2 regions of the Exiguobacterium sp. s142 genome follow, and region 1 is predicted to be linked to the other one. Evidence: riboswitches for the same ligand, from Rfam matches in the RefSeq annotation. Region 1 holds a riboswitch; the other holds the start of a gene.
The links. A riboswitch is a leader RNA that binds a small molecule or an ion and turns the genes downstream of it on or off. The one in region 1 is predicted to bind S-adenosylmethionine.

Region 1 (5,507 bases):
TGTTCACCGGGACCGAAATCAAATCGCCCGGATTGAGCTCGATATTGAAGTAACCGCGTTCGGCGTCGTCGATGGCGAAGATGCCGTGCCCGCTGACGATGAAGCGGACCTCGTCGTCCGTATGATGGTGTTCCTTTTGGAAGTTGACGAGCAGTTCGTCCAAGTTCGGTGTCGCGTCAGACAGCGAGATGACGTCGGCCGTCTGATAGCCGCGGCGCTCCGACACGTCTTGAATCTCGTCACGGAACGTTGCGAGGATGGCTTGCTTGTCGTCGTCCGTCAGTTGGTAGTTTTCTTGAAGCGCGACCGGAAGTTTAGCGATGTCCCACTGCTCATACAGAATACCGCGCGATTCTAAAAATACGTTCACTTCAGATTGGTCGACGAGACGCTCTTCAGTTTGTTGAAAATAGACAGTTGCCATAGATAGTTCCTCCTTATGAATGGACGCCTAAGGCGCGTAGTTTTAGCGTGTAGCTGAACAAAAATTCGTATGCTTCTAAATAGCGCTTCGCCGCATCCGGCGTCTCGCCCCAGACCGTGATGCCGTGATTACGGATGAGGACGGCACCGGCGCTTGAATGGACGTGAGGCGCGAAGGCGGCCGCGAGCGTCGGGATGTCGGCATGATTGTCGATGATCGGGACCCGGACGACCGCGTCCTCTTCCCAATACCCGAGTGCCTTGATGATCTCTTGCCCCGTGAAGACGACCTCACCGTTCACGGCATGGAGCTCGGAGATGACGTTGTTGTCGACCGTATGTACGTGGAGTGAACACGCCGCCGCGGTCTTGTTGAACACCTCGACGTGTAACAGCGTCTCAGCGGACGGTTTACCAGTTTGTTCGCCAAGCAAGCTGCCGGCCGCGTCGACGAGGACGAAATCGTCCGCGGTCCGTTTACGTTTATCGCGTCCGCTCGCCGTGACGAGGAAAGTCAGCGGGTCGTCGGAGACACGAATCGCCAAATTGCCACTCGTTCCGGGGAACCAGTCGCGCGCGGCGAGTTCGTCTTTAATGTCGGCGAGTTCAAGCCAACGTGCGGTCACGCTCATACGTGCACCTCCTTCATGTGATGGGTGATGTCGTCGAACGTCTCGAACGGGGCGTAGGCGATGCCTTCCGCTTCACAGAGCGTGATGAGTTGCCCACGGGCGTAGACGAAATCGGCCCGTTTGGCGATCTCGAAGTCGGTCACCGAGTCACCGATGACGATCAAGCGATCAACGGGATCGACGATCGTCCGGGCGATTGTCGGTTTGCAGCAACCACAATCATTCGTACAATGCGCGTCACAGGCGTAGGGCCAGTCGACGCGTACCGCCTCGTCCGTGAAGTCGGCGACGTTACAGTAGATATGGTCCGGCGCGACGTGGTCTTGCAAGATCGGGTGCACGAAAAAGTCCATGCCGCCGCTGACGACGTCAAACTTCCAAACTTGTTGCCGGACTTCTGCCAAAAACGTCGAGAAACCTTGGCGCAAGGTGATGCGGTCCAGCAAGTAGTCACGGTACGCCGAAGCGTCAGCGCTCGGCAACAGCTGGAACATCTGCCCGACCCCGGAGCGAATCGAGATGTCTTGAGCGAGCACATCGTCTTTGAGCGCGTGCCATTCGGGCGGTGCGAACGCCCGCATCAAAGCGATGATGTTGTCCTCGGCCGTGATCGTCCCATCGAAGTCACACAAGATGTGAATCGTCATTGTTTTGACCACGCCTTTAACGCGGACTCGAGCTCGTTCGTCTGGCTCGCCACGCCTAATACTTGCTCAATCGCTTGTCGGAACGCCCGGGCCCCGGCAGCCGCGCCGTCTGGGTGACCGTGGATGCCGCCGCCGGCGTTGATGACGACGTCTGTGCCGAAATCACGGATGATGTCCGGGACGAGCCCCGGATGGATGCCGGCCGACGGGACCGGTAGAATCGGCTTCGCCCAGTGCGGCCGAGCACTGCTATCCCGAATCGCGAACGCCTCATCGGATGGTGTCGCAAGTGAACCGTATGGGGAGGGGAACAGCGTCAAGTCGGCCCCCGCGAGGCGGATCAATTTTCCGAGCAAGAGCGAGTGGCTGATCGAGCCGGTCAAGGCGCCGGCGAACGCCGGGTGCGCCAAAATCGGGACGTTAATTGTTGGATCGCTCGCGAGTTCGCGGAGTGTGTCGAGCCCGTATGTATAGACGTTGAACAACAGTGCCGTCGCGCCCGCCTCGATCAAGCGGAGCGCTTGGTCACGCAGCCCGAACACCGGACCGCTGAGCGTGATGGCATAGAGCGAACGTTTCCCGGTCGTTTCGAACTGTTCTTGGATGACGGCTGCCCCGATTTTAGCTCGTTCAAGCGACGGAGTGAGCGGGTTGTCGTATAGGATTTCATCATCTTTGACGATGTCGATGCCGCCGGCGAGCTGGTCTCGAAGTTGCTGTTCTAAGAAGCGTAAATCACGGCCGATGATCCCTTTAAAGATGCTCATGACGAGCGGGCGATCATGTACGTCGAGCAACTCACGAACGCCTTGAACACCGAACTTTGCTCCGGGGAATTCAGACGCAAGCGTTTCGGGTAACGTTAAGTCGATCAAGCGTACCGAGTCATCGAGCGATAATTTCCCGAACGTCGTCGTCAAGATGGATGAGAAGTCGGGCGTGACGTTATGGAGCGGATAACGGATTGTGAAGCGGCTCGTTGTTTCCGTATGCGTTGTTGAGACGACCTCGCCCCGATACGCCTTTAATTGTTCTTGCTCTAGGTGAGGCAGTTCCGTCCACGTGCCGACGGTCAGTTCGAGGGCGATTTTCTCGGCGACAGTCGCGACGCGGTCCGTCCGGCTGATTTCATATGTGGCAGTAATACTCATGTTCGTTCCTCCTTCCGGTCAAACAAAAAATGACCCCATGCCGAGGCAAGAGGTCATCATAAAAAAATGAACTCTTATCTCTCAGCTTACGCTGCAAGAATTAGCACCGTGCCCAATCGGGTCGGTTGCTGCGACATCATCGGGCTTGTCCCCTCCGTCTGCTCTTGATAAGAATGTATTTTGAAGTTGTGAAATTTAATTGAATTTTGTCACACAATATCCGGTTCGTCAATTCCTTTTTTTGAGAAAAAAAGTTTGAGTTCGTTGTTACCATATATGCATAAAAAAAGTGACCGTTGCTCCAGCAAATTGCCGTTGACAAAGGTGGGGTCGAGTCCGTAACATTCATCACAACAAGTTCACACAATCGAATATGACACTCTTATCGCGAGTTGGCAGAGGGAATTGGCCCGATGACGCCGCAGCAACCGACCAGTAGGCACGGTGCTACATCCACCAGACATACGTCTGACAGATGAGAGGAACAACCGTTACGGCTGTGCCTCTTTCTCGCGGAGAAAGGGGCTTTTTTTGTGGGGAATATACCGAAAGGGGAAACAGACATGGCTTATCAACCATTTACAGAACAGACAGTCGTCGAGCACGTCAGAACGTTAGGGTTACTCGAAGATGGGGGCATCGCGCATTGCGAGGAGATCGGGGACGGCAACTTGAACCTCGTCTTCCGCATCCGTCAAGGCGAAACGAGCCTCATCGTCAAGCAGGCGCTACCGTATGCGAAAGTCGTCGGCGAGAGTTGGCCGCTCACACTTGAACGGGCGTGGATCGAGCAGCTCGCGTTGCGCGAATTCGCCAGCGTCGTCCCGCGTTTCGTCCCGGTCGTTCTCGGCAGTGACCGGACGCTCGCCTACACGATTTTAGAAGACTTGTCCGACTTTGATATCGTCCGGACGGGCTATTTGGAAGGGAAAACGTATCCTGAACTCGCCCGTCACATCGGTGAGTTTTTAGGACAGACGTTGTTTGAGACGTCAGACTATGCGGCCGGCCCGATTGAGAAGAAGCGGAAAGAACGGGATTATTACAACCCGGAACTGTGCGACATCACTGAAAAACTAATCTTCACCGATCCGTACAAAGATGCCGAATCGAACAACATCGAAACCGCGCTCCGTCAGGACGTCGAAGCGCTTTGGCGTGACCAGAAATTGAAAGTGGAGGTCACGAAACTGAAAGTCGGTTTCGTCACGAAACACGACGCGCTCTTGCACGGGGACTTACATACAGGCAGCATCTTCGCGACGCAACAAGAGACGAAAGTCATCGATCCGGAGTTCGCTTTTTATGGACCGTTCGGCTTTGACATCGGGCAAATTGTCGCCCATTTGACGCTATCGACGTTCCATGACCCACTCAAACGGTTCGAGCGGTTCACCGACGTATTGACGGTATGGGAGACGTTTGAGAAGACGTTCCGGACGAAGTTTGAGACGGCGGTCGAACCGTTCAACACGGACGGATTCGTCGATGAACTACTTCAAACCATCTTTAGCGACACGATTGGCTATGCCGGATGCGAACTGATTCGCCGCGCCATCGGCCTCGCCGGAGTCAATGACCTCGAGACGTTACTGGAAACGGTCCGGCTCGAACGGAAACGGGAAGCGCTCACGCTCGGCACGACGCTCATTAAACAGCGCCACGATGTCCGGACAATCGATGAATTAGTGACGCTGTTAGCGGGGGTACGCGTATGACAGTCCAAAACATTCGCTTCGAACCGTCCCGGGACGAGCTCGTCATTTTAGACCAAACGTTACTGCCCCATGAGGAGCGGTACGTGACGATCGCGACGCTCGAACAGGCGGAGCACGCCATCGAGACGTTACAAGTCCGAGGCGCGCCGGCCATCGCCTATTTCGGCGCATTCGTGCTCGCGAAAGAAGCGGTCCGGCTTCAAGATGACCCGGACTTCACACGCCGGCTCGACCTCGTCGGCCGTCGGTTGATCGCGACGCGGCCGACGGCGGTCAATCTTCAAAACGTGATCGAGTCACTTCTCGGGCTGAACGTCGGCGACGACTTTGAAAGGATCGCGACCGACATCAAACATCGGGCCATCGCGCTGTTCGAGCGAGACGTCGACACGTATCGGGCCATCGGGGAGCATGCGCTCACGGTGCTGCCAGCAGGGGGGAACGTCTTAACGATCTGTAACGCCGGGGCGATCGCGACGTCGCGTTACGGGACTGCGCTCGCTCCGTTTTACGTCGGGAAAGAGCGAGGTATCGCGTTTAACGTCTTCGCTTGTGAGACGCGGCCGCTCCTCCAAGGGGCACGCCTGACCGTCTGGGAACTCGACCAGGCCGACATCGACGTCACGCTCATCACCGACAATATGGCCGCTTGGACGATTCAGGCGAAAGGGGTCGACGCCATCATCGTCGGCGCTGACCGCATCACACGGACGGGTCACGTCGCCAATAAGATTGGCACGCTTCAGCTCGCCGTCCTGGCTAAACATTACGGGATCCCGTTTTACGTCGCGGCCCCGCACACGACGTTTGATTTAACGGCGGACGATGTGATTCAAATCGAGGAGCGGAGCGCGCTAGAAGTGACCCATATCGGCGGACAACCGACGGCGCCGGTCGGGATCACCGTCTTTAACCCGGCGTTTGACGTCACACCGC
Region 2 (5,507 bases), on a different contig from region 1:
CGCTGCTCGTCATCATTTTCCAAATGGACTCGATTGAACGGAAAGGCGTCTATTTCACGTTTTCAGAAAGCATCGTCCTCATCATCTTTTTATTCTTTGATTTTGAGACGGCGCTCCTCGTCAACCAAATTGGACTCCTCGTCTTTCAGTTCGCCAACTTAAAACCGCGCGTCGCGCTCCGCCGCTTCCGGTTCACTTATCCTTGGAACGCGATCACGTCATTTTTAGAAATCGCCATCCCGGCAAGTGTTTACTTGGCACTCGGCGGTGAGACCGGTCTTGGCTTCTATTCGCAGGATTCGTTTGTCCCGCTCCTTGGTCTGATCAGCGCCATCATCTTGAACACGATTGTCCAAAAATATCAAGTCGGCTGGTGGTTCCGCGTTGATATTCCGGTCCGAGATTTTCTGAACATCGCTTTTTACACGTATATCGTTAGTTTCGTCTTCATCTTTGCCGCGTCGTTTTTCCGTGAGACAAACTTGCTCGTCGTCAGCAGCATTGCGGCCGCCCTCACGTTCTTTATTAAGCGGTTGATGATTCAAAAAGGGCGCCAAGACGCGTTCAAGTCATTGATCGAACAGTACGATGAAGCGAAAGAGGCCGTCTCCCTGTCTCAAAGCGAGGCCCAGGCGATTGAAGTGTTCTTGAGTCAATGTGAGCGCCTCAACCAATATGATAAAGGGTTTGTCGAGTTCGTCCTGTTCGACCGAACGCTCTATTTCGATTTGTTGACGCGACAGCCGATCGACCGTCCGCTCGTCTTCGACTTGATGGAAGCGCGCCATCCACACGCCAAGTCTGTCGATTATGAGATGCGCTTCGAATGGGACGCAGCGTTGTCAGATGCGTTTCATGACGATTACCACAGCTTCATCTCGGTCCAGTCAGAAGAGATTGACGGGATTCGCACACGTATCGTCATGATCGGTGAACACGTCTATGGCTATCCGCCCATCATTCAAAACGAGATGGTAAAACTGTTGAAATCGTTCAACCGAACGATCAGCCGATGCCACGAACGCGACCGCCTATACACGGAAAGCCGCACCGATAGCTTGACGCTGCTCGCCAATGCGCGCGCGTTCTACGAGTATGGGATTCAACAAATCTCGGACGGCTCGATGTACCCGATCTCGGTCGCGATGCTCGACATCGACTTCTTTAAAAAAATCAATGACACGCACGGTCACCAAGTCGGAGACAGCGTGCTCCAAGAGTTCGGGCGGCGAATCCGACAAGTGCTCCGGACCGATGACTTTGCGGCCCGTTATGGGGGCGAGGAGTTCATCTTGCTGCTCAATCATTGCGACGTCGACCAAGCCGTCGATATCGCCGAACGGATTCGGCAGAAGATTGAAGATAAGCCGTTCCGTGTCGATGGGGTCGATATTCCCGTGACCGCCTCGATCGGTGTCGATACGATTCAAGCGTTCGGCGACAAACGGCTTGACGATACGATCCGTAACGCTGACCGGGCCCTTTACGTCGGCGGCAAGTACGCCGGTCGTAACCGCGTCGCCCATTACAACTTTTTGACGACATGACTTCCCCCCGCGTCCACTGGCGCAGGGGGATTTCTGTTGACAACCCGATTTGAAACAGGTACGTTAGGAAACGTGTCTAACAACTACATCATGACGACTTTTTATCAAGAGAGACGGAGGGACTGGCCCTTAGATGTCTCGGCAGCGGGTAACCTGTGCCAAATCCAGCGAGCGTTCTGCTCGAAAGATGAAAAGGGTGTCTCTTACAGAGAGAGCCTTTTTCGGAAGGCTCTTTTTTTCTATTCTTTGAAATGAGGTGAATCGATTGGAACAACCAACAGCTAACAAATGGGCGCTCTTGCCCTTGCTCGTCTTCCTCGTCTTCTTCATCGGGGCGGGTATTTATTATGGCGACTTTTACAAGTTCCCGGTGCTGATCGCGGCGTTGATCGCTTTAATTGTCGCTGCGATGATGACGAAAGGAAGCGTCACGCAGACCGTTGAGCGCATCGCCCAAGGTGCCGGTAATCCAGGCATCTTGATCATGATATTCATCTTCCTGCTCGCCGGCGCGTTCTCGAGCGTCGCCGGTGCAATCGGTGCGATTGACGCGACGGTCAATGCGGCCTTGACGTTCCTGCCACCATCACTCTTACTGAGCGGACTGTTCGTCATCGCCGCTTTCATCTCGATGGCGATGGGCACATCGACCGGTACGATTGCCGCGCTCGCCCCGATCGCGCTCGGCATCCATCAAGAGAGCGGGGTCAATATCGCGATCGCGGCCGCGGCCGTTGTCGGCGGGGCCATGTTCGGAGACAATTTGTCGTTCATCTCGGATACGACAATCGCTGCCGTAAGGACACAACGGACGAACATGCGCGACAAGTTCCGGACCAACTTTTGGATCGTGCTCCCGGCCGCAATCATCACGACTGTCCTGTTAGCCGTTCTCTCCAGCGGAGAATCGACGATTGAAGTGGCCGTGTTCGAATGGTACAAATTGATTCCGTATCTCGCCGTCATCGCCCTCGCCTTGACCGGACTGAACGTCATCCTCGTTTTGCTCGGCGGCATCGCGCTCGCTGGCATCATCGGGCTGATTGACGGAAGCTTGGCCGTCACGTCTTACGTCACGGCGATGGCCGACGGCATGATGGGCATGGCCGAGATCTCGCTCTTGACGTTATTCATGGGCGGACTCGTCGGACTCATCTCGCATAACGGTGGACTCACCTATTTACGAGACGCACTCACGTCACGGATTCAACGCCGGGCTGGTGCGGAATGGAGCATCGCCGGGCTCGTCAGTGCGACGAACGTCGCGACGGCGAACAATACGATCTCGATTCTCGTAGCAGGCCCGCTTGCCGCGAATATCGCCGATACGTATGACATCGAACGGAAAAAGTCAGCGAGCGTACTCGACATCTTCTCGTGCGGGGTACAAGGACTTCTGCCTTACGGGGCGCAGCTCCTCATCGCCGCCGAGTTGACGAACACGGCGTCCCCCGCCCTCGTCCCGTATATGTTCTATCCGTTCCTCCTGTTCATTTGCGGAGGCTTGGCGATCGTCTTCAACTTCCCACGTTTCAAAAAAACCAACTAAGCAAAAATCCTCGAAGGCGGTCGCCTTCGAGGATTTTTATGTTCTCGCTTCACGTTTACGTTTGAGCTCTTCGTTCCGTTTTTTGAAAGCGCGCCGTTTGAGAAGTTCTTCGAGACCCCGGCTGATCGCCCACAATACGAGCAAGAGCAAGCCGAGCATCGACAAGCGGAACGGGCTTTGGATGAACTCTTGCCACTGATCACCGATGACCGAGAAGATGACGACGACGAGCAGTTTCCCGAATCCGGCCGCCAATACGAACGTCCGGAGCGGCATTTGAATCAAGGCGAGTAAGTACGTGATTAAACTGACCGGGATGAACGGCAACGAATATAAGAATCCGAGCGAGATTGGACTCATATGGTTGATGCGATCGAGCCAATAGACACCCTGTTTATGTTTTTCGAGCCAACGCGTCATCGGTTTGCGGAACACGTATCGGACGGCGGCGAACACGAGGAGCGTCCCTGCCAAACTGCCGATCCACGATAAGAGCACACCGAGCCAGAAGCCATACGTGGCCGCGTTCGCCGAGATGATCAAGACGAGCGGGAGAAACGGGAAAATTGCTTCCAGGAACGGGGCCCCGAGTCCAGCCCAAGGACCTCCCGGCAGTCCTTGGAGCCATTCGATGATGTTCAATATATATTGTTGGAGTGATGTGAGCATCTCAGTTTCCACCTTCGGCTTTCGTTACTACCTTTTACCCGAATTCGTTCAAGAGGACGCATCCCCCTGCTCTCCTCAAAAAAAAATAAAAAGTATTTGCGAAATTTCACTGTGATATCTATCATATAATAATGGACTTGTGGTTGCAGGCAAGTTCATTCGTCGAACGACACAACCCAACGTTCGTTTTCCTGCAAAAAACTGAACACAGGGGAGCAATAACATGGAAACAAAACCAATGCGGGTCTTACTGTACTATAAGTACGTCAACATCGAGGACCCAGAAACACTGACACAACAACACCTCAAGTATTGTAAGGACCTCGGGATCAAAGGACGTATCTTGATTTCTTCCGAAGGAATCAACGGGACGTGCTCGGGCACTTGGGAACAAACCGAACAGTACATGAACGACTTGAAAGCCGATCCATACTTCAGCGACATCGAGTTCAAAATCGATGAAGTCGAAGAGCATGCTTTCAAGAAAATCTTTGTCCGTCACAAACAAGAGCTCGTGACGTGGCGCTTTGATGGCGAGTTCGACGTGCCTAAACAACACGGTGCGTATCTCGAACCGGAAGAATGGAAAGAGATGATGAATCGCGATGATGTCGTCATCCTCGACGTTCGTAACAACTACGAGTACGATCTTGGTCACTTCAAAAATGCGATCAAAATCGACGTAGAGGCTTCTCGTTACATGCCAGACTGGCTCGAGGAGAACAAAGACCTCTACGAAGGGAAAACACTTCTCACGTACTGTACCGGAGGCGTCCGTTGCGAGAAATTTACCGCATATATGCGTGACCAAGGTCACGACAACATCTTCCACTTAAAAGGCGGCGTCGCCATGTACGGCAAAGACGAAGCAACACAAGGGGAAAACTGGGACGGCGAGCTTTACGTCTTTGACGAGCGCATCAACGTCCCAGTCAACACGGTCAATCCGTCAGTCGTTTCAACGTGCATGCACTGTGGAACGAAGACGGTCCGTTACGTTAATTGTGCCAACCCGGAGTGCAATGCCCAACACTTCTGTTGTGAAGAGTGTGAACCCAAACAGATGCGTTCATGCTCGAAAGAGTGTCAGGAGCATCCACGCAACCGCTATATCATCGAGAATATTGCGGAACAACTTCAAGAGACTGAAGGCGTCGTCGGGTAACAAAAATCGACCGAATAGCGTCGCGGGCAAATGCCCGCGACGCTATTTTTGACAGAAACTTTACGTCTAGCGCGGCATGGAATCGGGTATAGTGTAGATACTATTGTCAGACAGGAAGTGACTGAATTGCTCTTTAACGAACCGTTACTCGCCGCAATACTGGCCTGGTTTATCGCCCAGGCGGCCAAACTTGTGACCGAACTCATTCGAACACGTGACTTTGAACTTGAAATCATGTTCGCCTCAGGCGGAATGCCAAGCTCCCACACCTCGACCGTCGTCGCGCTCGCGACCGCGATCGGCCGGGCTGAAGGCCTCGACTCAAGCATGTTCGCCCTCGCGCTCACGTTCGCGACGATCGTCATGTACGACGCGACCGGCGTCCGTCAAGCCGTTGGTTTCCAAGCCCGTCTATTGAACGACTATTTTAAAGGGATCAAGCACGACACGCCGATCTTGAACGAACTCGTCGGCCATACACCGTACCAAGTCATCGTCGGCGCATTGCTTGGCCTCGTCGTCGGACTATTTTTCCCAATGTAAAACGATACACATGTCCAGGCATGTCGGTCCCCTC

Region 2: linked by a shared signal. The riboswitch ahead of KNP77_RS13260 (Na+/H+ antiporter NhaC family protein) and the one ahead of mtnK (S-methyl-5-thioribose kinase) in region 1 are both predicted to bind S-adenosylmethionine.

The regions. Positions count from the first base shown of each region.
Region 1 is NZ_JACSMB010000003.1:92,845-98,351, forward strand. Features, by position in the region: gene KNP77_RS04220 (cupin domain-containing protein) at 1-424, opposite strand, end outside; gene KNP77_RS04225 (methylthioribulose 1-phosphate dehydratase) at 438-1,055, opposite strand; gene KNP77_RS04230 (2-hydroxy-3-keto-5-methylthiopentenyl-1-phosphate phosphatase) at 1,052-1,702, opposite strand; gene KNP77_RS04235 (2,3-diketo-5-methylthiopentyl-1-phosphate enolase) at 1,699-2,853, opposite strand; SAM riboswitch class I at 2,925-3,027, opposite strand; SAM riboswitch class I at 3,233-3,335, shown strand; gene mtnK (S-methyl-5-thioribose kinase) at 3,417-4,571, shown strand; gene mtnA (S-methyl-5-thioribose-1-phosphate isomerase) at 4,568-5,507, shown strand, end outside.
Region 2 is NZ_JACSMB010000018.1:3,926-9,432, forward strand. Features, by position in the region: gene KNP77_RS13255 (GGDEF domain-containing protein) at 1-1,547, shown strand, start outside; SAM riboswitch class I at 1,646-1,741, shown strand; gene KNP77_RS13260 (Na+/H+ antiporter NhaC family protein) at 1,813-3,096, shown strand; gene KNP77_RS13265 (TVP38/TMEM64 family protein) at 3,133-3,765, opposite strand; gene trhO (oxygen-dependent tRNA uridine(34) hydroxylase TrhO) at 3,989-4,930, shown strand; gene KNP77_RS13275 (divergent PAP2 family protein) at 5,048-5,473, shown strand.